One region of the Streptomyces liangshanensis genome, then DNA from elsewhere that is predicted to be linked to it. Evidence: predicted binding sites of a transcription regulator. Region 1 holds the regulator's gene; the other holds the start of a gene.
The links. The regulator HspR, encoded in region 1, represses chaperone genes until heat shock. The targets are predictions, from matches to a motif close to TTGAGNNNNNNNNNCTCAA.

Region 1 (10,323 bases):
TACGGTACGGCCGACGAGAGCGTCGCGTTGATCGTGTCCTCGCGGGCCGTGCCGAAGCCGAAGAGCGCCAGCAGGCCGTAGACGAACGTCACCGTCACGGCCGGGCCCCAGACCGGGTAGTCCCGCATCTGGAGGAAGGTCTGGGCCGGGCGCAGCACGATGCCGCTCAGCAGTTCCTTCCAGGGGAGCCGCGGTCCGGCCGGGGCGGCCGCCTGGCCCGCCTGGTACGTCGCGCCGTCGCCGTACGGGTCCTCGTTCACGCTGAACATCTGCGTGTGGCCCGGGTTGTTGGCGAACGGGTCGGCGCCGTGGCCGCCGCCCTGGCCCTGGTGGGGCTGCTGGCCGTACGGGTCGCCGAAGTACTCCGGTTCGCCGTGGGCGCCGCCCTGCGCGGGGCCTCCCTGGCCGCCGTGCCCGCCGCCGTACTGTCCACCGCCCGTCGGCGGCCACTGCTGCTGCGGAGGGCGTGGCGGCTGCCCGTACGGAGGCGCGGGTTGTCCGCCGCCCCCGTAGCTCGGGGGCGGCGCCTGCCGTCCGTACGGCTGCTGTTGCTGCTGCTGCTGCCGCTGCGGTTGTTGTCGCGAGGTGCGGTTGTCCCGGCCGCGTCCGATCCTGAATCCAGCCACGTCGTCGAACGTACCCGCTCCCGGGCCGTACGGCCGACGCGGTACGGGACCGGGCAGGGTTTGCTGCTGAGCTGTGACATCCCCTAGGGGCCCCGGAGGGCGCGCCCAGGGGATGGCCGCCGAGGCCGCTACTGCACCGGTGCCTCGTCCTGCGTCGGTTCCGGCTTCGGCGGCGTCGAGGGCTCAGGAGCGGGCGGAGGTGTCGCGTCCGAGGACACCGCCCCCGCCGCCACCGGCACCCGTACCGAGTCCAGCAGCAACTGCGCCACGTCCACCACCTGGACGGATTCCCGCGCCGTGCCCTCGTTCTTCTTCCCGTTGACCGAGTCGGTCAGCATCACCAGGCAGAACGGGCACGCCGTCGACACGATGTCCGGGTTCAGCGAAAGCGCCTCGTCCACCCGCTCGTTGTTGATGCGCTTGCCGATCCGCTCCTCCATCCACATGCGCGCCCCGCCCGCGCCGCAGCAGAAGCCCCGTTCCTTGTGACGGTGCATCTCCTCGCTGCGCAGGCCCGGCACGCTCGCGATGATCTCGCGCGGCGGGGTGTAGATCTTGTTGTGCCGCCCCAGGTAGCACGGGTCGTGGTACGTGATCAGCCCCTCGACCGGCGTCACCGGCACCAACTTGCCCTCGTCCACCAGGTGTTGCAGCAGCTGCGTGTGGTGGATGACCTCGAACTCCCCGCCCAGCTGCGGGTATTCGTTCGCGATCGTGTTGAAGCAGTGCGGGCAGGTGGCGACGATCCGCTTGGCCGACCTGGGCTTCCGCGTGGTGGCGTCCTCGTCGTCCTCGCCGAACGCCATGTTCAGCATCGCCACGTTCTCCTGGCCGAGCTGCTGGAACAGCGGCTCGTTGCCCAGGCGCCGCGCCGAGTCACCCGTGCACTTCTCGTCGCCGCCCATGATCGCGAACTTCACGCCCGCGATGTTCAGCAGCTCCGCGAAGGCCTTCGTCGTCTTCTTCGCCCGGTCCTCCAGGGCGCCCGCGCAGCCCACCCAGTACAGGTAGTCGACCTCCGACAGGTCCTCGACGTCCTGGCCGACGACCGGGACCTCGAAGTCGACCTCCTTCGTCCACTCCAGCCGCTGCTTCTTCTGCAACCCCCACGGGTTGCCCTTCTTCTCCAGGTTCTTGAGCATCGTCCCGGCCTCGCTCGGGAACGAGCTCTCGATCATCACCTGGTAGCGCCGCATGTCGAGGATGTGGTCGACGTGCTCGATGTCCACGGGGCACTGCTCGACACACGCGCCGCACGTGGTGCAGGACCACAGCACGTCCGGGTCGATGACCCCGTTCTCCTCCAGCGTCCCGATCAGCGGGCGCTCGGCCTCGGCCAGCGCGGCGGCCGGCACCCCGGCCAGCTGCTCCGCCGTCGCCTTCTCCTCGCCCTCCATGGTCTTGCCGCCGCCGGCCAGCAGGTACGGGGCCTTGGCGTGCGCGTGGTCGCGCAGCGACATGATCAGCAGCTTGGGGGAGAGGGGCTTGCCGGTGTTCCAGGCGGGGCACTGCGACTGGCAGCGGCCGCACTCCGTGCACGTCGAGAAGTCGAGGATGCCCTTCCAGGAGAAGTGCTCGATCTGGGAGACGCCGAACACGTCGTCGTCGCCCGGCTCCTCGAAGTCGATCTCCTTGCCGCCGCTGGTCATCGGGAGCAGGGCGCCGAGCGCCGTGCCGCCGGCCGCGTCGCGCTTGAACCAGATGTTCGGGAAGGCCAGGAAGCGGTGCCAGGCGACGCCCATGTCGGTCTTGAGCGCGACCGTGATCATCCAGACGAAGGACGTCCCGATCTTGATCATCGCGATCAGGTAGACCAGGTTCTGGAGGGTGGTGAGGCTCAGGCCCTTGAAGGCCGCGACGAGGGGGTACGAGACGACGTACGCGGCCTGGTAGCCGTCCGCGTGGTGCAGCGCGCCCTCCAGCCCGCGCAGCAGCAGGATCGCCACCCCGATGACGAGGATGACGGCCTCGACGAAGTACGCCTGGCCGAAGTTCGAGCCCGCGAAGCGGGACTTGCGGCCCGCGCGCGTCGGCAGGGACAGCTGGCGGACCACGATCAGCGTCAGGATGCCGAGCGTCGTCAGCGCGCCGATGAGCTCGACGAACACCTCGTACGGGGTCCAGTCGCCGATCACGGGCAGCAGCCAGTCGGCCTGGAAGAGCTGCCCGAAGGCGTTGACGAGCGTCAGTACGAGCGAGAAGAAGCCGACCGCCACGAACCAGTGCGCGACGCCGACGACACCCCACCGGTTCATGCGCGTGTGGCCGAGGAACTCCTTGGCCACCGTCAGGGTGCGCTGCTTCGGGTCGTCGGTCCGCGTGCCCGCGGGGACGTCCTGGCCGAGTCGCACGAAGCGGTAGATCTGCGCGATGGCTCGGGCGAACAGCGCCACGCCGACGACGCCGAGTACCAGCGACACGATGATCGCGGCGAGTTGCATGTGAGGGGCTCCTCGGGCCTGCGAGGGTGGAAGGTCCAGCACTCGTACTAAGCAGTAACTTAATCGGTTCGTGCTGAGGTTACCCAGTTGTCTCGACGCAATGTAGTGGCGCGGGTGGTGATCTGTGTCGCTGGGGCGCGCCCGCGGGCCGGGGAGCGGGGGGAGGGCGTGGTGCGTACGTGCCCCTGGGGGTGTGCCGCCAGGCGCAGGGCCGGGGCCGTACGGACCAGGATCAGGAGGTCCAGGCCGATCCAGTGGTGCTCGACGTAGTGCTGGTCCAGCAGCGGGGTCTCGTCCCACGGCATCGGCGAGTGCCGCCGTACCTGCGCGAGACCGGTCAGGCCCGGCCGTACGAGCTGCCGCCACGGAGCGGCCGCCGCCGGGGTGCCCAGCCCGAGCGGGGCGGGCCCGACGAGGGACAGGTCTCCGCGTACGACGTGGGGCAGCCGGGAGAGCAGGTCGAGCCGGAACCGGCGGGTGCGCAGCGAGCGCAGGACGAAGGGGTGTCCGTGGAGGCCGGTGCGGTAGTCGCCGGCGAGGACGGGCCGCCCCGAGCCCCGGGCCCGTACCGCCTCCGTGAGCGCCGCCGCCAGCAGGGCCGGGGCCGCGAGAACCAGCAGGGCCGAGCCGAGCGTCAGGTCCAGGAGGCGCTTGGGGTCCGCGAGCCGGGCCAGGCGGTCACCCGCGCGGTGCGCCGCCCGGGTCAGGAGTCCCTTCGCGAGGCGTCCCGTCCGGGTGGCCGGGACGTCCCTCGCGAGGCGCCGCGCCCGTGCCGGGAGTCGTTCCATGGCGGACACCTGACCGTTCTGGGCTCAAGGGGGCTCCGGGGGCTCCCGGGGAACTTTCGGGGCCTTTGTGAAAGTTATGACAGAACGATCGCATGACGCGGCCGCCTCGCCCCGGAGGCACTCCGGGCGCCGGCGGATCCCCTCACCGGCCTTCCGCAGGCCTCCCGCCAGCCCCGTTGCGCCGCGTCAGCACGATTGTTGAGCCCCCTCGACTCAGGTCCTTTGACTCACCGCGATCCGTGATGCATCCTTGAGTCTGTTCCACTCAAGTCAGTTGGAGGAATCGAAATGGCACGTGCGGTCGGCATCGACCTGGGCACGACTAACTCCGTCGTCAGCGTTCTCGAAGGCGGCGAGCCCACCGTCATCACCAACGCAGAGGGCGCCAGGACCACGCCGTCCGTCGTCGCCTTCGCCAAGAACGGCGAGGTGCTCGTCGGAGAGGTGGCCAAGCGCCAGGCGGTCACGAACGTCGACAGGACCATCCGGTCGGTCAAGCGCCACATGGGCACCGACTGGAAGATGAACCTGGACGGGAAGGACTTCAACCCGCAGCAGATCTCGGCCTTCGTGCTGCAGAAGCTGAAGCGGGACGCGGAGGCGTACCTGGGCGAGAAGGTCACCGACGCGGTGATCACCGTCCCGGCCTACTTCAACGACTCCGAGCGCCAGGCCACCAAGGAGGCCGGCGAGATCGCGGGCCTCACGGTCCTGCGTATCGTCAACGAGCCGACCGCGGCCGCGCTGGCCTACGGGCTCGACAAGGACGACCAGACGATCCTGGTCTTCGACCTCGGTGGCGGTACGTTCGACGTCTCGCTGCTGGAGATCGGTGACGGCGTCGTCGAGGTGAAGGCCACCAACGGTGACAACCACCTCGGTGGTGACGACTGGGACCAGCGCCTCGTGGACTTCCTGGTGAAGCAGTTCGCCAACGGCCACGGCGTGGACCTCGCCAAGGACAAGATGGCTCTCCAGCGTCTCCGCGAGGCCGCGGAGAAGGCGAAGATCGAGCTGTCCTCGTCCAGCGAGACGACGATCAACCTCCCGTACATCACGGCGTCGGCCGAGGGCCCGCTGCACCTGGACGAGAAGATCACCCGCTCGCAGTTCCAGCAGCTCACCTCCGACCTGCTGGACCGCTGCAAGACGCCGTTCCACAACGTCATCAAGGACGCCGGCATCGCGCTGTCCGAGATCGACCACGTGGTGCTCGTCGGTGGCTCGACCCGTATGCCCGCCGTGGCGGAGCTCGTCAAGGAGCTCACCGGCGGCCGTGACGCCAACAAGGGTGTGAACCCCGACGAGGTCGTCGCCATCGGTGCCGCGCTCCAGGCCGGTGTCCTGAAGGGTGAGGTCAAGGACGTCCTGCTCCTCGACGTGACCCCGCTGTCCCTGGGTATCGAGACCAAGGGCGGCATCATGACCAAGCTGATCGAGCGCAACACGACGATCCCGACGAAGCGCTCCGAGATCTTCACGACGGCCGAGGACAACCAGCCGTCGGTGCAGATCCAGGTCTACCAGGGCGAGCGCGAGATCGCCGCGTACAACAAGAAGCTCGGGATGTTCGAGCTGACCGGCCTGCCGCCCGCCCCGCGTGGCGTGCCGCAGATCGAGGTCGCCTTCGACATCGACGCCAACGGCATCATGCACGTGGCCGCGAAGGACCTCGGCACCGGCAAGGAGCAGAAGATGACCGTCACCGGTGGCTCCTCGCTGCCGCGCGACGAGGTCAACCGGATGCGCGAAGAGGCCGAGCAGTACGCGGACGAGGACCACAAGCGCCGCGAGGCCGCCGAGACGCGCAACCAGGCGGAGCAGCTCGTCTACCAGACGGAGAAGTTCCTCAAGGACAACGAGGACAAGGTCCCCGGCGACGTCAAGACGGAGGTCGAGGAGTCCATCGCCGAGCTGAAGGAGAAGCTCAAGGGCGAGGACACCGCCGAGATCCGTACGTCCACCGAGAAGGTCGCGGCCGTCTCCCAGAAGCTGGGCCAGGCGATGTACGCCAACGCCCAGGCCGAGGGTGCGACCGCCGGCGCCGAGGCGCCGGGCGCCCAGCAGGGCCAGGCCTCCCAGGACGGCACGGACGACGTCGTCGACGCCGAGATCGTGGACGACGAGCGTGACACCAAGGGCGGTGCCGCGTGACCGAGGAGACCCCGGGCTTCGAGGAGAAGCCTGACGTCCCCTCCGGCGCGACCCCCGAAGACGCCGCGCCGCAGGCCGGCGGGCCGGACTCCGCGAAGGAGACCGGCCCGGCGGCCCCGGCCGGGGACGTGAACGACATAGCGCTGACGGCGCAGCTGGACCAGGTGCGCACGGCGCTCGCCGAGCGCACGGCGGACCTCCAGCGGCTCCAGGCCGAGTACCAGAACTACCGCCGCAGGGTGGAGCGTGACCGGGTCACGGTCAAGGAGATCGCCGTCGCGAAGCTGCTGACGGAGCTCCTGCCGGTGCTCGACGACATCGGGCGCGCCCGCGAGCACGAAGAGCTGGTGGGCGGCTTCAAGTCGGTCGCCGAGTCGCTGGAGACCATCGTCGCCAAGATGGGCCTCCAGCAGTTCGGCAAGGAGGGCGAGCCCTTCGACCCGACGATCCACGAAGCGCTGATGCACTCGTATGCGCCGGATGTCACGGAAGACACCTGCGTCGCGATCCTTCAGCCTGGGTACCGGTTCGGCGAGCGGACGATCAGGCCCGCCCGCGTCGCGGTGGCGGAGCCCCAGCCGGGGGCGACGCCCAAGTCGGAGGAGCAGGCGGGCGAGTCGGGCTCGTCCGCGCAAGGCAAGGACAGCGGTGGCCCCGACGAGGGCTGACGCTGCGGGCACGGCGGTGGGTACGGCAGGCACGGACGGCGTAACGGCGGCCGGTGGAGAGGAGGGACGTCGGGAATGAGCACGAAGGACTTCGTGGAGAAGGACTACTACAAGGTTCTCGGCGTCCCCAAGGACGCCACCGAGGCCGAGATCAAGAAGGCGTACCGGAAGCTCGCCCGCGAGTTCCACCCGGACGCCAACAAGGGTGACGCGAAGGCCGAGGAGCGCTTCAAGGAGATCTCCGAGGCCAACGACGTGCTCGGCGACACCAAGCGCCGCAAGGAGTACGACGAGGCCCGCGCGCTCTTCGGCAACGGCGGCTTCCGGCCCGGACCGGGCGCCGGCGGCGGTTCCTTCAACTTCGACCTGGGCGACCTCTTCGGGGGCGCCCCGGGCGGCGGTGGTACGGGAACGGCGCAGGGCGGCGGCTTCGGCGGCGGCGGCGGTGGTGGCATCGGGGACATGTTCGGCGGCCTCTTCAACCGGGGAGGCCCCGGCAGCACCCGGGTCCAGCCGCGCCGCGGCCAGGACATCGAGTCCGAGGTGACGCTCAGCTTCACCGAGGCGGTCGACGGGGCCACGGTCCCGCTGCGGATGTCCAGCCAGGCACCCTGCAAGGCCTGTTCGGGTACGGGCGACAAGAACGGCACCCCGCGGGTCTGCCCGACCTGCGTCGGCACCGGGCAGGTCTCCCGCGGCAGCGGTGGCGGCTTCTCGCTCACCGACCCGTGCGTGGACTGCAAGGGCCGCGGCCTGATCGCCCAGGACCCCTGCGAGGTCTGCAAGGGAAGCGGGCGCGCCAGGTCGTCCAGGACGATGCAGGTGCGGATCCCGGCGGGCGTCAGCGACGGCCAGCGGATCCGGCTGCGCGGCAAGGGCGCTCCCGGTGAGCGCGGCGGCCCGGCGGGCGACCTGTACGTGGTCGTGCATGTCGGCGCCCACCCGGTCTTCGGCCGGAAGGGCGACAACCTCACCGTCACGGTGCCGGTCTCCTTCACGGAGGCCACGCTCGGCGGCGAGGTGAAGGTGCCGACGCTCGGCGGCCCCCCGGTCACGCTGAAACTGCCCGCGGGCACCCCCAACGGCCGTACGATGCGCGCCCGTGGCAAGGGCGCCGTACGCAAGGACGGCAGCCGCGGGGACCTGTTGGTCACCGTCGAGGTCGCCGTTCCCAAGGACCTCGGCGTGGAGGCACGTGACGCGCTGGAGGCCTACCGGAAGGCGACCGCGGACGACGACCCGCGGGCGGAGCTGTTCCAGGCCGCGAAAGGAGCATGACCCGAGATGGACAGGGACGGGCGGCGCAGACCGCCTTCCGCGTTCGGCAGGGCGTACGAACTGACCGAGGAGACGCCGGTGTACGTCATCTCGGTGGCGGCCCAGCTCTCGGGACTGCACCCGCAGACCCTCCGGCAGTACGACCGCCTGGGCCTGGTCTCCCCGGACCGTACGGCGGGGCGGGGCCGGCGCTACTCGGCCCGTGACATCGAGCTGCTCCGCCAGGTGCAGGCGCTGTCCCAGGACGAGGGCATCAACCTGGCGGGCATCAAGCGGATCATCGAGCTGGAGAACCAGGTCGCCGCACTCCAGGCCCGGGTCGCCGAGCTGTCGGCGGCCGTGGACGGCGCGGCGGCGGCGATGCGCCAGCGCGAGGCGCAGGTGCACGCCTCGTACCGCCGCGACCTGGTGCCGTACACCGATGTGCAGGCGACCGGCGCGCTGGTCGTGTGGCGCCCGGCGGACCGGCCCTGAGGCCCTGAAGGCGTCGGCGTCCGCCACGCCCTGAGAGCCACCAGCACGCCCCCGGAGCCCTGTTGGGCGCCGGGGGCGTCCGTGCTGGGCACGGAAGGGCCAGAAGGGCCGCCTTGGGCTCCCTGGGGCGGCTGAGGCCTCCGTGGGGCCCAGCCGGGCGGACTGGCGGTGACCGGTCAGGACTGGCGCGAGCAGGTCAGGACTGCTGGTTCAGGATCCCCGAGTTCGCGATGAGGTAGCCCAACTGCGCGCGGCTGCCGCTGCCCAGCGTGGTGGCGAGCTTGGCGATGTGCGCGCGGCACGTCCGTACGTTCATTCCCAGCCGTCGTGCGATGGCCTCGTCCACGTACCCCTCCACCAGCAGTTGCGCGATCGTCCGCTGGACACCCGTGATGCCGGCCGGGGTCGGCTCGTACTCCACCTGCTCCGTGAGGGGCGTGGCGCGCCGCCAGAGCTGCTCGAAGACCTGGGCCAGGTAGTCCACGAGCCCCGGGTGGCGCAGCTCCAGGGCGACCTGCCGGTCGGACCTGGCGGGGATGTACGCGACGGTCCGGTCGAAGATGATCAGGCGCTCGGTGAGCTCTTCCAGTGTCCGGATCTCCACCGTGCTCTTGCCCAGCATCTCCGCGTAGGCCAAGGTCCCCTGGCTGTGGCGGGCCGTGTGCTGGTACAAGGTTCGGATGCTGACCCCGCGGTTCACCACCGCCCTGCCGCGCTCCAGCCCCTGGGCGAGCAGATGCGCGCTCCTGCCGCCGCCCGGTTGCAGCGTCAGTACTTCCGTTTTGCACTCGGCGGTGGACAGGTCCAGCGCGGCGTTGATCCGGCTGTCGCCCTCCAGGACGGTGATCGCGTGGGTGATCGGCGGATCCTGGGCGCTGATCGTCATGAACGGCTCAAAAGAGTCGGTCAGCTCGACGGCGAAGTGCCGCCGCTCCTGGATCTCCCGCTCGATGGGGTGGAGCCGCTGGGCGAGCGCCGCGGACGGTGGAACGGGGCGAAGCCAGTCCGCGTCGTCCGGATCCGGGTGCAGAAGAGGGAACTCCATGAGGCACGGCGCCACCGCGACCTCGCTCCGGGCAATGCGCCCGGAGCGCAACGCACTGGCGTAAAGCCGCCTGCCTTCATCACACATATCGGTGATGGCATGGGGATGTGTCTGGTTTGTGTCTCTTGCGGGCAAATCTCCACCCCCCAGGGTCCTGAACATACAGGAACATGATGCCTCGATCCGGTGGCGTTGGCGTGCCCGGGTGGGACATCGTCTTCATGGCGGGGGAAGAGGAACCCATTAAGTGAGGACGAAGCCGACTATGTATAAGAGAATGCTTCGCGCGGTGGTCGCCACCGCTTTCTCTGCGGCTCTGGCCTGTGGTGTGCTGGCTGTCGGAGGGGACGCGGGCCAGGTCACCACGCCTGCCGGATCGCAGGCCGCTGGAGCGGGGGACATCGCGTGGGCCGCCAAGGCGGGTGACATCGCCTGGGGTGCCGCCGCGGGAGACATCGCGTGGAACTCCGGTGCGGGTGACATCGCCTGGGGCCCGGCCCCGAAGGACATCGCCTGGGGCGAGCCTGCCGGCACCGTCGCATGACTGTCCCGCCGGACGACCGGGTCTTCCGGCGGGAGATGGCCACGGCTTACCGGTCGGGCTGGCACTTCATCGACCTGGTCACCGCGATTCCACATCGTGGCGACTCGCTGACGGTGCCGCTGTTCGGAGAGCCGATCCTCGTGGTACGCGAGGAGGACGACGACGTCCGGGCCTACCGTTGCCTGAGGAAGCCCAGGGGCGCCCCACAGCCCGTCCGATGTGCCATCCGGTACGACATGATTTTCGTGAACCTCGACCAGCGTGACCACCAGCTGGTCGAACCCAAGACCATCCTCGCCACCCCC
Region 2 (10,323 bases), 1.1 Mb from region 1:
GTTCCGGCGGCGAGACGTCCAGGTGGAGGTGGACGTCCGTACGGGTGTGATTGCCGGATCCGGAGCCGACCGCGCGCTGCGACGCCGCCAGATTGGCCTCTTTGAGTACGCCGGACAGGTACGGCCACACCTCGAAACGCTGGGCCTTGAGCGTCACCACGCCGTTGTCGAGCCTGGACAGGTCGAGCAGGGTCTCGGTGAGCCTGCCCAGCCGTTCCGTCTGCCGCAGGGCGGTGCGCATCGTCTCCGGGTCCGCGGCGGACACGCCGTCCACGACGTTCTCCAGGACCGCGCGCAGCGCCGCGATGGGGGTGCGCAGTTCGTGCGAGACGTTGGCGACCAGCTCCTTGCGGTGCCGGTCGACGGCCTCCAGGTCGTCCGCCATGCGGTTGATGGTGGTGGCGAGGTCGCCCAGCTCGTCCCGGCGGTCGATGCCGCTGACGCGGCGCGTGTAGTCGCCGTGCGAGATGCCCTTCGCGACGGTGGTCATCTCGTCGAGCGGGGCGGTGAGGCCGTGCGCCACGAACTGGGTGATGAGGAGCGTGGCGATCACCGAGAAGACGGTGATGAAGCGCAGCTCGGTCTCCGTGCGCAGGGCCACCATCAGCAGGCCGGTGGTGATGAAGACGGAGACGACGACCAGGGTGCCGAGCTTGGCCTTGATGGAGAAGGGCCGCAGGCCGGTCTTCTCGGGGACCCTGCCGCGCGGTCCTGGACGTCCGCCCGGCCGGCCTGCCTGCCGTCCACTCGGCCGTGCGCCGGGACCGCCCCGGGAGCCGCGGCGGGGACCTTCGTACGGGCCGCCCTGGGAGCTGCCGCGCGACCCCTCGAACGGACCGCCGCGCGAGTCGTCGTACGGGGCGGCTTCCCGGCGTGCGCCGTCCCGGGGGCGGGTCATGGGGCCGGGGTCTCCAGGGCGTACCCGACGCCGTGGACGGTACGGATCCGCTCGGCGCCGATCTTCCGGCGCAGCGCCTTGATGTGGCTGTCGACCGTACGGGTGCCCGACGCGTCCGCCCAGTCCCACACCTCGGCGAGCAGCTGCTCGCGCGAGAGCACCGCGCGCGGGGTGCTCGCCAGGCAGACCAGCAGGTCGAACTCGGTCGGCGTCAGGTGGACGTCCTCGGCGCGCACCCGGACCCGGCGCTGCGCGTGGTCGATCTCCAGCTCGCCCAGGCGCAGGATGCCGCTGCGCGGGGTGACGGCGGCCAGCGCCGCGCGCTCGACGCGGCGCAGCAGCACGTGCACCCGCGCCGCCAGCTCCCGCATGGAGAAGGGCTTGGTCATGTAGTCGTCGGCGCCGACGCCGAGCCCGACCAGCATGTCCGTCTCGTCGTCGCGGGCCGTCAGCATCAGCACCGGCACCGGGCGCTGCGCCTGGACGCGGCGGCAGACCTCCAGGCCGTCGAAGCCGGGCAGCATCACGTCGAGGACCATCACGTCCGGCTGCCAGGCCTCCGCCGCGTCGACGGCCGCGGGGCCGTCCACCGCCGTCTGGACCAGGAACCCCTCGGCCCGCAGCCGGGCGGCGATGGCGTCGACGATGGTCGCGTCGTCCTCGACGACCAGGACCCTTCGCTGGGCGCCCGGCGTCGCCGCGACCCCGTTGTGGCTGGTCTGTGTCTGCTCCATGGCCCCGCCCCTGCTGGCTGGTACGCGTTCTGCGATCGTCGTCGATCCGTCACATGCGATCTCCATGTGGACGGAGATCGCGGGTGTGGGAGCAGCGTAGAGGCAGGAACAGGGTCACGGCTACGCAGTGCGAACGGCGAGATGGACGACGTCCGGTACGCCTCGGGCAACAGGGATCTCTTCGGCCGTAACTCCACCGAACCCGGCATTCCGGAGCGCTTCGCCGAAGGCGGCGGACGGCTGCGCGGACCAAATGGCCAGCACACCGCCGGGGTTGAGGCGCTCCCGGCACGCCGCGAGCCCGCTCGGCGTGTAGAGGCCCGTGTTGTCCTCGGTGACGGTCCAGTCAGGCCCGTTGTCGATGTCGAGGCACAGGGCGTCGTAGCTGTCCGTGGCGGTCCGTACGTACGCGACGAGGTCGGCGTGCAGGATCTCGGTGCGCGGGTCGGCGAGCGCGGCGCCCGAGATCCGGGCGAGCGGGCCGGTGCGGTGCCAGTCGATGACGGCCTCCTCGCGCTCGACGACCACGATCCGGCCCCACCGGGGGTCGGCGGCGGCGTGCGCGAGGGAGAAGCCGACGCCGAGGCCGCCGACGAGGACGGAGGGGTGGCCTGCGCGGCGGGCGTCGGGGAGGGCGGCGAGGGCGGCGTCGATGAGGAGGCGCTCGGAGCGGCCGTCGGACGTGTCCATCAGGAAGCACCCGTTGGCGATGATCTCCAGTTCGGCGCCGCGCCGCCGCAGGACGACCTCGCCGTGGGGGCCGTCGCGGCGGTCGAGGGTGACGGGGCCGGAGTCCGGACCGGGTTCCGGGACGGACACGTACATGGTGCGACCTTTCGGGAGAGGGTTTGCGCCGGGCGGCACGGGTCGGCCGGCCGGCCGGCGTGGGCGGTCCGGCGTCCTGGGGCGCCCGGGCGCCATCCTGCTGGTCCCGGGGGGCCGGTCACAACCGGGATCCGGGGAATCGGGCGCCGGAAGCACGCGCCGGAAGCACGCGCCGGAATCGCCGCGCCGGAACGGGCCTCCGCCCGGGACGCCGCCCCGGGGATCAGCCGGCGCGGACGGCTCCGGTGAGCGGCCCCCTGACCTCCCACCCGAGCGCGGTGTACAGGGCCCGGCCGTCCACGGTCGCGCCCAGGATGCCGGTCGCCGCGCCGGCCTCCGCCGCGGCCCGCTCCAGCGTTCCCATCACCAGCGCCCCGAGCCCCCGGCGCCGGTGCGCGGCCTCGGTCCCGATCTGGTCGAAGACGGCGGTGGCGCCGGTCGGCGCGACCTGGCCGCGCGCCGCGGGCTCCCCGTCCGGGGCCAGGATCCGGACCGTGACGACCCCGGCGGCGCGCTCGGTGCGCAGGCGGTAGCCGTCGGGCGGGGCAGGGGGAGCGGCCTGACCAGCAGGGTGGGGCAGGGCCTTGGTCATCAGGAAGCCGGGATCCTCCCGCAGGGTCCACCCGGGGGTGATCCATCCGGCGACCTCCTCGCGCGGCGCCATCAGGCGGAGCCAGACGCCGGGCTCGGTGATCGTGTCGCAGAGCTTCCGCACCGTCGTGCCGTCCGGCTCGGGGAGGACGTGCCGGGCCACATGGCCGGGAGCGCCCACCTGGATCACGTACCCCCAGGGCCGGGGTTCGGCGGGGCGGGTGCCGCGGGAGACCGTCCACCCCGCCACCCACGCCGATGTAATGGCTGCTATATCCACCGGAGCATTACATCACCCGCCCGCGGGCCGTGAGAACCCGCGCCCCTGGCCGGAATCTCTGACCGCGACTCGTTGCTCTACCTGGCGTGCGGCGCGCAAGACCGCACGTCAGAGCGATCGCTCAGAGCGAACAGCCCCCGGGGAACATTGAGGGACTCATAAGCATTGAGTCGGTACAGCTCAACTTGAATGCCGAAGGGGAGATCATGGCTCTCACGTCCACATCGCTCACGCTTCCCGTGCTGCCGCTCGACGACGAGGTCGTGCTGCCCGGAATGGTGGTTCCGCTCGACCTGTCCGACGCCGAGGTCCGCGCGGCCGTGGAGGCCGCCCAGGCGGCGGCCCGCGCCGAGGGCGCCGGGGTCAAGCCGCAGGTGCTGCTCGTCCCGCGCATCGACGGCACGTACGCCGGTACGGGTGTGCGCGGCACCGTCGAACAGGTCGGCCGGCTCTCGGACGGCGACCCCGGCGCACTGATCCGCGGCCGTGGCCGCGTGCAGATCGGCGCGGGGACGTCCGGGCCCGGCGCGGCCCTCTGGGTCGAGGGTCTGAGCGTCGAGGAGCTGGCGCCGGATCCGCTGCCCGGCGCCGTCACCGACCTGATGAAGGAGTACAAGGCCCTCGCCGCCGACTGGCTGAAGAAGCGCGGCGCGTGGCAGGTGGTGGACCGCGTCCAGCAGATCGACGACGTGTCGCAGCTGGCGGACAACGCCGGGTACTCGCCGTTCCTGTCGACCGCGCAGAAGGTCGAGCTGCTGGAGACCACCGACCCGGTGGCCCGGCTCAAGCTCGCCACCGACCAGCTCCGGGAGCACCTCGCGGAGCAGGACGTCGCTGAGTCCATCGCCAAGGACGTGCAGGAAGGCGTCGACAAGCAGCAGCGCGAGTTCCTGCTGAGGCGCCAGCTCGAAGCCGTACGGAAGGAACTGCGCGGCCTGAACGGCGAGGGCGACGAGGACGAGTCCGACGACTACCGGACCCGTGTCGAGGCCGCCGACCTGCCCGAGAAGGTGCGGGAGGCCGCCCTCAAGGAGGTCGAGAAGCTGGAGCGCTCGTCGGACCAGAGCCCCGAGGGCTCCTGGATCCGCACGTGGCTCGACACCGTGCTCGAACTGCCCTGGAACGTCAGGACCGAGGACGAGTACGACATCAAGGGCGCCCAGCGGGTCCTCGACGCCGAGCACGCGGGCCTGGAGGACGTGAAGGAGCGCATTACCGAGTACCTGGCCGTGCGCAAGCGGCGCGCGGAGCGCGGGCTCGGGGTGGTCGGCGGGCGGCGCGGCGGCGCCGTACTGGCCCTGGTCGGTCCTCCCGGCGTCGGCAAGACCTCGCTCGGCGAGTCGGTCGCGCACTCCATGGGACGTAAGTTCGTGCGGGTGGCGCTGGGCGGCGTCCGTGACGAGGCGGAGATCCGCGGACACCGGCGTACCTACGTCGGCGCGCTGCCGGGCCGTATCGTCCGGGCGATCAAGGAGGCCGGTTCGATGAACCCGGTCGTCCTGCTGGACGAGATCGACAAGGTCGGCTCCGACTACCGGGGCGACCCGGCGGCGGCGCTGCTGGAGGTCCTGGACCCGGCGCAGAACCACACCTTCCGCGACCACTACCTGGAGGTCGAACTCGACCTGTCCGACGTGGTGTTCCTCGCCACGGCGAACGTCCTGGAGGCCATCCCGGAGGCGCTGCTCGACCGGATGGAGCTGGTCAGGCTCGACGGCTACACCGAGGACGAGAAGGTCGTCATCGCCCGGGACCACCTGCTGCCCCGGCAGCTGGAGCGCGCGGGCCTGGAGACCGGCGAGGTCACGCTGGAGGACGAGGCGCTGCGCAGGCTGGCGGGCGAGTACACCCGCGAGGCGGGCGTCCGTAACCTGGAGCGGTCCATCGCCAGACTCCTCCGCAAGGTCGCGGCGGAACACGAACTGGGCCGCAGGGAACTGCCGTTCACGCTCGGCCCCGACGACCTGCGCAAGCTGATCGGGCGTCCGCACCACGTCCCCGAGTCCGCGCAGGACCCGGCGGAGCGCCGCACGGCGGTCCCCGGCGTGGCGACGGGCCTCGCGGTCACCGGCGCGGGCGGCGACGTCCTCTTCGTGGAGGCGTCGCTCGCCGACCCGGAGACGGGCGGCTCGGGCCTGACCCTGACGGGCCAGCTCGGTGACGTGATGAAGGAGTCGGCACAGATCGCGCTCTCCTTCCTCCGCTCCCGGGGCGCGGAACTGGAGCTGCCGGTCGCGGACCTCAAGGACCGGGGCGTGCACATCCACTTCCCGGCGGGCGCGGTCCCGAAGGACGGCCCGAGCGCGGGCATCACGATGACGACGGCCCTGGCCTCGCTCCTGAGCGGCCGCCTGGTCCGCACGGACGTCGCCATGACCGGCGAGGTCTCGCTGACCGGCCGCGTCCTGCCCATCGGCGGCCTGAAGCAGAAGCTCCTGGCGGCCCACCGGGCGGGCATCACGACGGTCGTGATCCCGAAGCGCAACGAGGCGGACCTCGACGACGTCCCGGCGGAGATCCTGGACAAACTGGAGATCCACCCGGTGACGGACGTCCGCCAGGTCCTGGACATCGCCCTGGCCCCCGCAGAAATGCGCGTCCCAGCGGCGGCGTAACGCCCCGCCCCGCTGACAACGGCCGCGCCCCGCCCGGAACACATGTTCCGGGCGGGGGCGCGGCCGTCGCCGTATGCCCGCACGGTGGCTGCCCGGCCGCCCGCCGGCTCACTCGGGCGTGAACTCGTACCGCAGCTCGTAGAGATGACCGGCCTTGACCATGACGGTCGCCTCGATGGGCCGGTTGCCGTCGCTGTGGACGACGCGCAAGGTGCGCAGCACCGGCAGATCGCCGGGGAGCCGCAGCGCCTCGTACTGCTCCTGCGTGGGCACGCGGGCGGAGACCCGGTCGACGCTCAGGCGTGGCGGATGGCCGAGGCCGGCCAGGAGGGTCGGGGTGCCGCCCCTGATCCGGCTCCGTTCCATGAGCGGTGTGCCCCGGGCGATGTCCGGCGGGTAGTACGAGTGGACGAGCTCCACGGGCTCGTCGTCCTGCGACAGCAACTGGTGCCGGAGCAGGGCGGTCCCGCCCTCCGGCAGCCCCAGGGAGGCCGCGACGTCCGCCGGTGCCGTGACCTCGGCGACGGTGATGAGCTTGCTCCGGGCCCGGGAGCCCTGCTTCGCCGTCTCGGTCAGCCAGCGATACGGCTCCCCGGCCTCGGCCGGCGCCATGTGGTCGGCGGGTCGTACCGTCCGCTGCCGGTGCTCCCGTACGGTGACGGCGGCGCCCGCGCGCCCCACGACCAGCCGCTCGTCCTTGAGGAGTTGCAGCGCCTTCTGCACGGTGGCGTTCGAGGCGTCGAACCGCTCCTTGAGCTGGGCCGTGGACGGCATCTTGGCGCCGGGTGCCAGCTCACCGGTCATGATCTCGTCGCGCAGGTCGGCGGCCAGCCGCTCGTGGAGCGATCGGCGGTCGTACGCGTCTTCCTCGGTCCTGGGCATGGTCAGCCGATCCTGATCTCGTACCGCAGTCGCTGGAGTCGGGCGGGCATGGTCATCAGGTCGAACTGGATGGGGCGGTCGTCCCCGTCGAAGGTCACACGCGTCAGGAGCAGCACCGGTTCGCCGGGCGGGATGTCCAAGACCTTCTGCTCCTCCCTGTCCGGCAGACGCGCGGTCACGTCCTCGCGGACCCGCACGCCCACGTGACCCAGCTCGGCGAGGAGGGTGACGGCTCCGCCGGGGATCTTGGCGGTGCCGGCCAGGCGCGTGCCGCGCGCGATGGCGGCGGGGTAGTAGGTGTCCGTCAACTCGCAGGGCCGGTCCTCGACGTACATGACCCGCCTGCGCACGATGACCGTCTCCCCGCCGCCGAGTCCCAGCAGACCGGCCACGTCGGGCGAGGCCGGCACCTCGCCCGCGTGGACGACGCGCTGGCCGCCCCGCCGCCCACGTGCGGCCAACTCGGCCCCCCAGGCGTCCTGCTGTCCGTCCGGCCGCGGTGTCAGGTACGGCAATGAGGAACTGACCCACTCGCTGACGCTCACGACGTCCTCCCGGTCTCGGTGGCTTTGCTGGGGCGACCGGTGACCATGGTCCGCGCCTTGCGGGATTTCGTCACCAGCACCTTTGGGGAGTGGGGTGGAGGGCCTGCTCGTCCGGCTGGGGGTGCGTGACAGCGGGGGCGGGCACCCCGGCCGCGCGGTCTCCCGGGGTGGAGAGCTGCGACGGCCGGGGGCTGAAGGTGGCCTCCGGTGGGCGTCAGCCGGTGGCGAGGGACTTGACGCCTGTCAGGGGGCCGTTGAACTTGTTGTGGTCTCCTACCGTCGGGCCTGTGGAGGTGTACTGCCAGATCGTCTGGTACTCCCAGCCCGCCGGGAGTTCGCCGACCGTGGTGTTGTAGCGGGCGATCCACAGGGGGTTCGTCGTGCCGAAGCCCGCGTAGTTGTCCGTGCAGTCGCGCCACCAGTTCGTGGACGTGTAGATCAGGGCCGCGCGGCCCGTGCGGGTCTTGTACGTGGTCAGGAAGTCGCGGATCCAGGAGACCAGTTGGGCCGGGGTCTTGCCGTAGCAGGCCGCGCCGTACGGGTTCCACTCGATGTCCAGCACCCCGGGCAGCGTCCTGCCGTCCGGCGACCACGATCCGCCGCCGTCCGCGAAGTACGTCGCCTGTTCGGCGCCGCCCGAGTCGTCCGGGGCGGCGAAGTGGTACGCGCCGTGGATCATGCCGACGTCGTACGAGCCCTCGTACTGCTGGCCGAAGTACGGATTCTTGTAGTAGCTGCCTTCCGTGGCCTTCACGTACGCCCACTTCACCCCGCTGCCCCACAGCTTCGGCCAGTCGACGTCCTTCTGGTGGCTGGAGACGTCCACCCCCTCCGTCTGCGCCACCCGTACGCCGGCGGGCAGGCCGCCGCCCCGGCCCTCGTGCGCCTGGATCCCCACGCCCATGTGCGCCGACCCCCGCGCCGGGGGGACGGGGGTGGGGGCGGCCGGCGCCGTGGCCGGGAGGGTGAGGAGGAGTGCGGGGACGGACAGGAGCGTGGCCGCCGCGCGGCGTAACAAGCGGGCTGTCGGCATGGGGCCGGGAGTGGGCATCGGTGGTGCCTCCTGGGGGCGGTCCGGGGGTCCGGACGGGGTACACGACGCTACGCACGGTCACCCTCGCCGGGCGGCCGCGGCACGCTGACGCCACTCCTACGAGCCTGCGAAATACTGTTCGGAGCCCGGGGCAACGGCCGCCGGCGGGAACGGACCTTCAGGAGCGGGAAAGCGCGCGATGGCAGCAGACGTGCACGCGAGCGGTACGGCACACGACCCGGCCCCGGCCGGCGGGGGTGCCCGGGCCCAGGGCGGTGACCAGGAGTTCCTCGCGCTGGAACGCGAACTGGCCGTCTTCCTGCGCCGCGCCAGGGCCAGCTCCGGCGAGATGGCCCGCGAGGTCCACCCCGAGCTGGAGCCCGCCGCGTACGGACTGCTCGTACGGCTGGAGGAGAGCGGCGACCAGCGCGCCACCGCCCTCTCCGGGTACTTCGGCGTCGGCAAGGCGACCATGAGCCGGCAACTGCGCGCCCTGGAGGAACTGGGCCTCGTCACCCGCGAGCCCGACCCCGCCGACGGCCGCGCCTCGCTCGTGCGGATCACCGGCGAGGGGCTGGCCCGCTTCCGCCAGGTGCGGGACGCGCGGCGCGAGATGTACGTCCACCGACTCGCGGAGTGGGACCGCACCGAGGTCGCCGAGCTGGCCCGGCTGCTGCATCAGCTGAACACCAGCGTGTAGGCCGTGCAGGCCGTAAGGGGGCCTGGTACGTACGTCACAGCTCCACGAACGTCACAGCTCCACGTACGTCACCGTCGCGTCGTCGCTGCGCTTTCCCCGCCGGAACACCGCCCCGTCCGGGTCCGCCGACTCCGCCGCCCGTACCCGGTCCACCAGCTCCTGCGGGCCGTTCTTGCGCACCACCGCCAGGCAGTCCGCCCAGCCGCCCTCCCGGAACACCTCCACCCACCGCGCCGCGCCGTCCGTGAGGGCCAGGGCGCTGCGTACCTCCGCCGCGGGCGTCCGGCCCGTCACCGCCCGCGACGCCACCGCCGGGTCCGCCGCCGCCGTGAAGAAGCCGCCCTCCGCGTTGCGCAGCGCGTCCGCCGTCGCGACGAGGCGCAGCGCCTCCTGGGGGATCCGGTCCAGGCGGTCGTCCAGCACCGCCCGTACCGCGCCGTCCGGCGACTCCAGCAGCAGGGTCGAGTCCGACAGCACCAGGTGCTCCACCGTGTCCGCGCCCCAGCGGACCAGGACGACGGTTGCCTGGGGCGTCCGTACGTGAGAAAGGTCACAGGTGTCCCGGTGGGCGTCCGCCGTGCGCAGGATCGCCGCGGACAGGATCGCGTCGAGGGGCATATCCCGCCGTGAACCGGACAGTTCGACCAGTGCGCCGCCCAGCCGGGCCGTGAACCAGGGCACGCCATGGACACATCCGTCCGACCCCGCCGGCGGGGTCACGCCGTCCAGGACGACCAGCACACCGCCCTCACCGCCCGCGGGCAGTGACACGGCTGTCCAGTCCTCATTGGGGCGTACGGCGGCGCCGGGGGCGGTGGCGAGTTCGATGCGCATGGATGCCAGTCTGCACGAGCCGCGCACCCTTCCGCATGGGTCCCGCATGGGTCCTTCACGCCGCCTGCACGGCACGTCAGTGGCATGTACACCCAGGTCAGACGGTGTGTTTCGGCGGTGAGGCACCCCTCCGCGGAGCTGCGGGCGCGCATCCTGCCAAAGGGTGCGCGTAAGGTCCACCCGGCACAACAGGTTCCGGTAGGGCGCCGCCTGGGAAGAGTTGTTGGTCAACTCGTCTGTGATGTTGACTCGTTCAGGTGGCGGAGCGGCCGATGTCTCGTCGCTGACCGGATGTCATCTCCGCCTGATGGGCGGACGAGTACAAGAATGTGAGCACCGGTGCGAAAGAAGCGGCCTCGGGGCAACGGCGTCACGCGCGGTGAGAA

Region 2: the regulator HspR is predicted to act here: its motif matches at 3,494-3,512, upstream of lon (endopeptidase La).

What each region holds. Positions count from the first base shown of each region.
Region 1 is NZ_CP050177.1:3,653,555-3,663,877, reverse strand. It holds gene HA039_RS15770 (Yip1 family protein) at 1-626, opposite strand, end outside; gene HA039_RS15765 ((Fe-S)-binding protein) at 755-3,067, opposite strand; gene HA039_RS15760 (sugar transferase) at 3,127-3,855, opposite strand; gene dnaK (molecular chaperone DnaK) at 4,144-6,009, shown strand; gene grpE (nucleotide exchange factor GrpE) at 6,006-6,677, shown strand; gene dnaJ (molecular chaperone DnaJ) at 6,753-7,955, shown strand; gene HA039_RS15740 (heat shock protein transcriptional repressor HspR) at 7,962-8,429, shown strand; gene HA039_RS15735 (helix-turn-helix transcriptional regulator) at 8,626-9,636, opposite strand; gene HA039_RS15730 (5'-nucleotidase) at 9,803-10,018, shown strand; gene HA039_RS15725 (Rieske (2Fe-2S) protein) at 10,015-10,323, shown strand, end outside.
Region 2 is NZ_CP050177.1:2,514,397-2,524,719, reverse strand. It holds gene HA039_RS10670 (HAMP domain-containing sensor histidine kinase) at 1-679, opposite strand, end outside; gene HA039_RS10665 (response regulator transcription factor) at 895-1,632, opposite strand; gene HA039_RS10660 (spermidine synthase family protein) at 1,753-2,457, opposite strand; gene HA039_RS10655 (GNAT family N-acetyltransferase) at 2,681-3,328, opposite strand; gene lon (endopeptidase La) at 3,535-5,943, shown strand; gene HA039_RS10645 (GntR family transcriptional regulator) at 6,052-6,825, opposite strand; gene HA039_RS10640 (GntR family transcriptional regulator) at 6,828-7,370, opposite strand; gene HA039_RS10635 (lysozyme) at 7,585-8,403, opposite strand; gene HA039_RS10630 (MarR family winged helix-turn-helix transcriptional regulator) at 8,603-9,103, shown strand; gene HA039_RS10625 (protein phosphatase 2C domain-containing protein) at 9,155-9,937, opposite strand.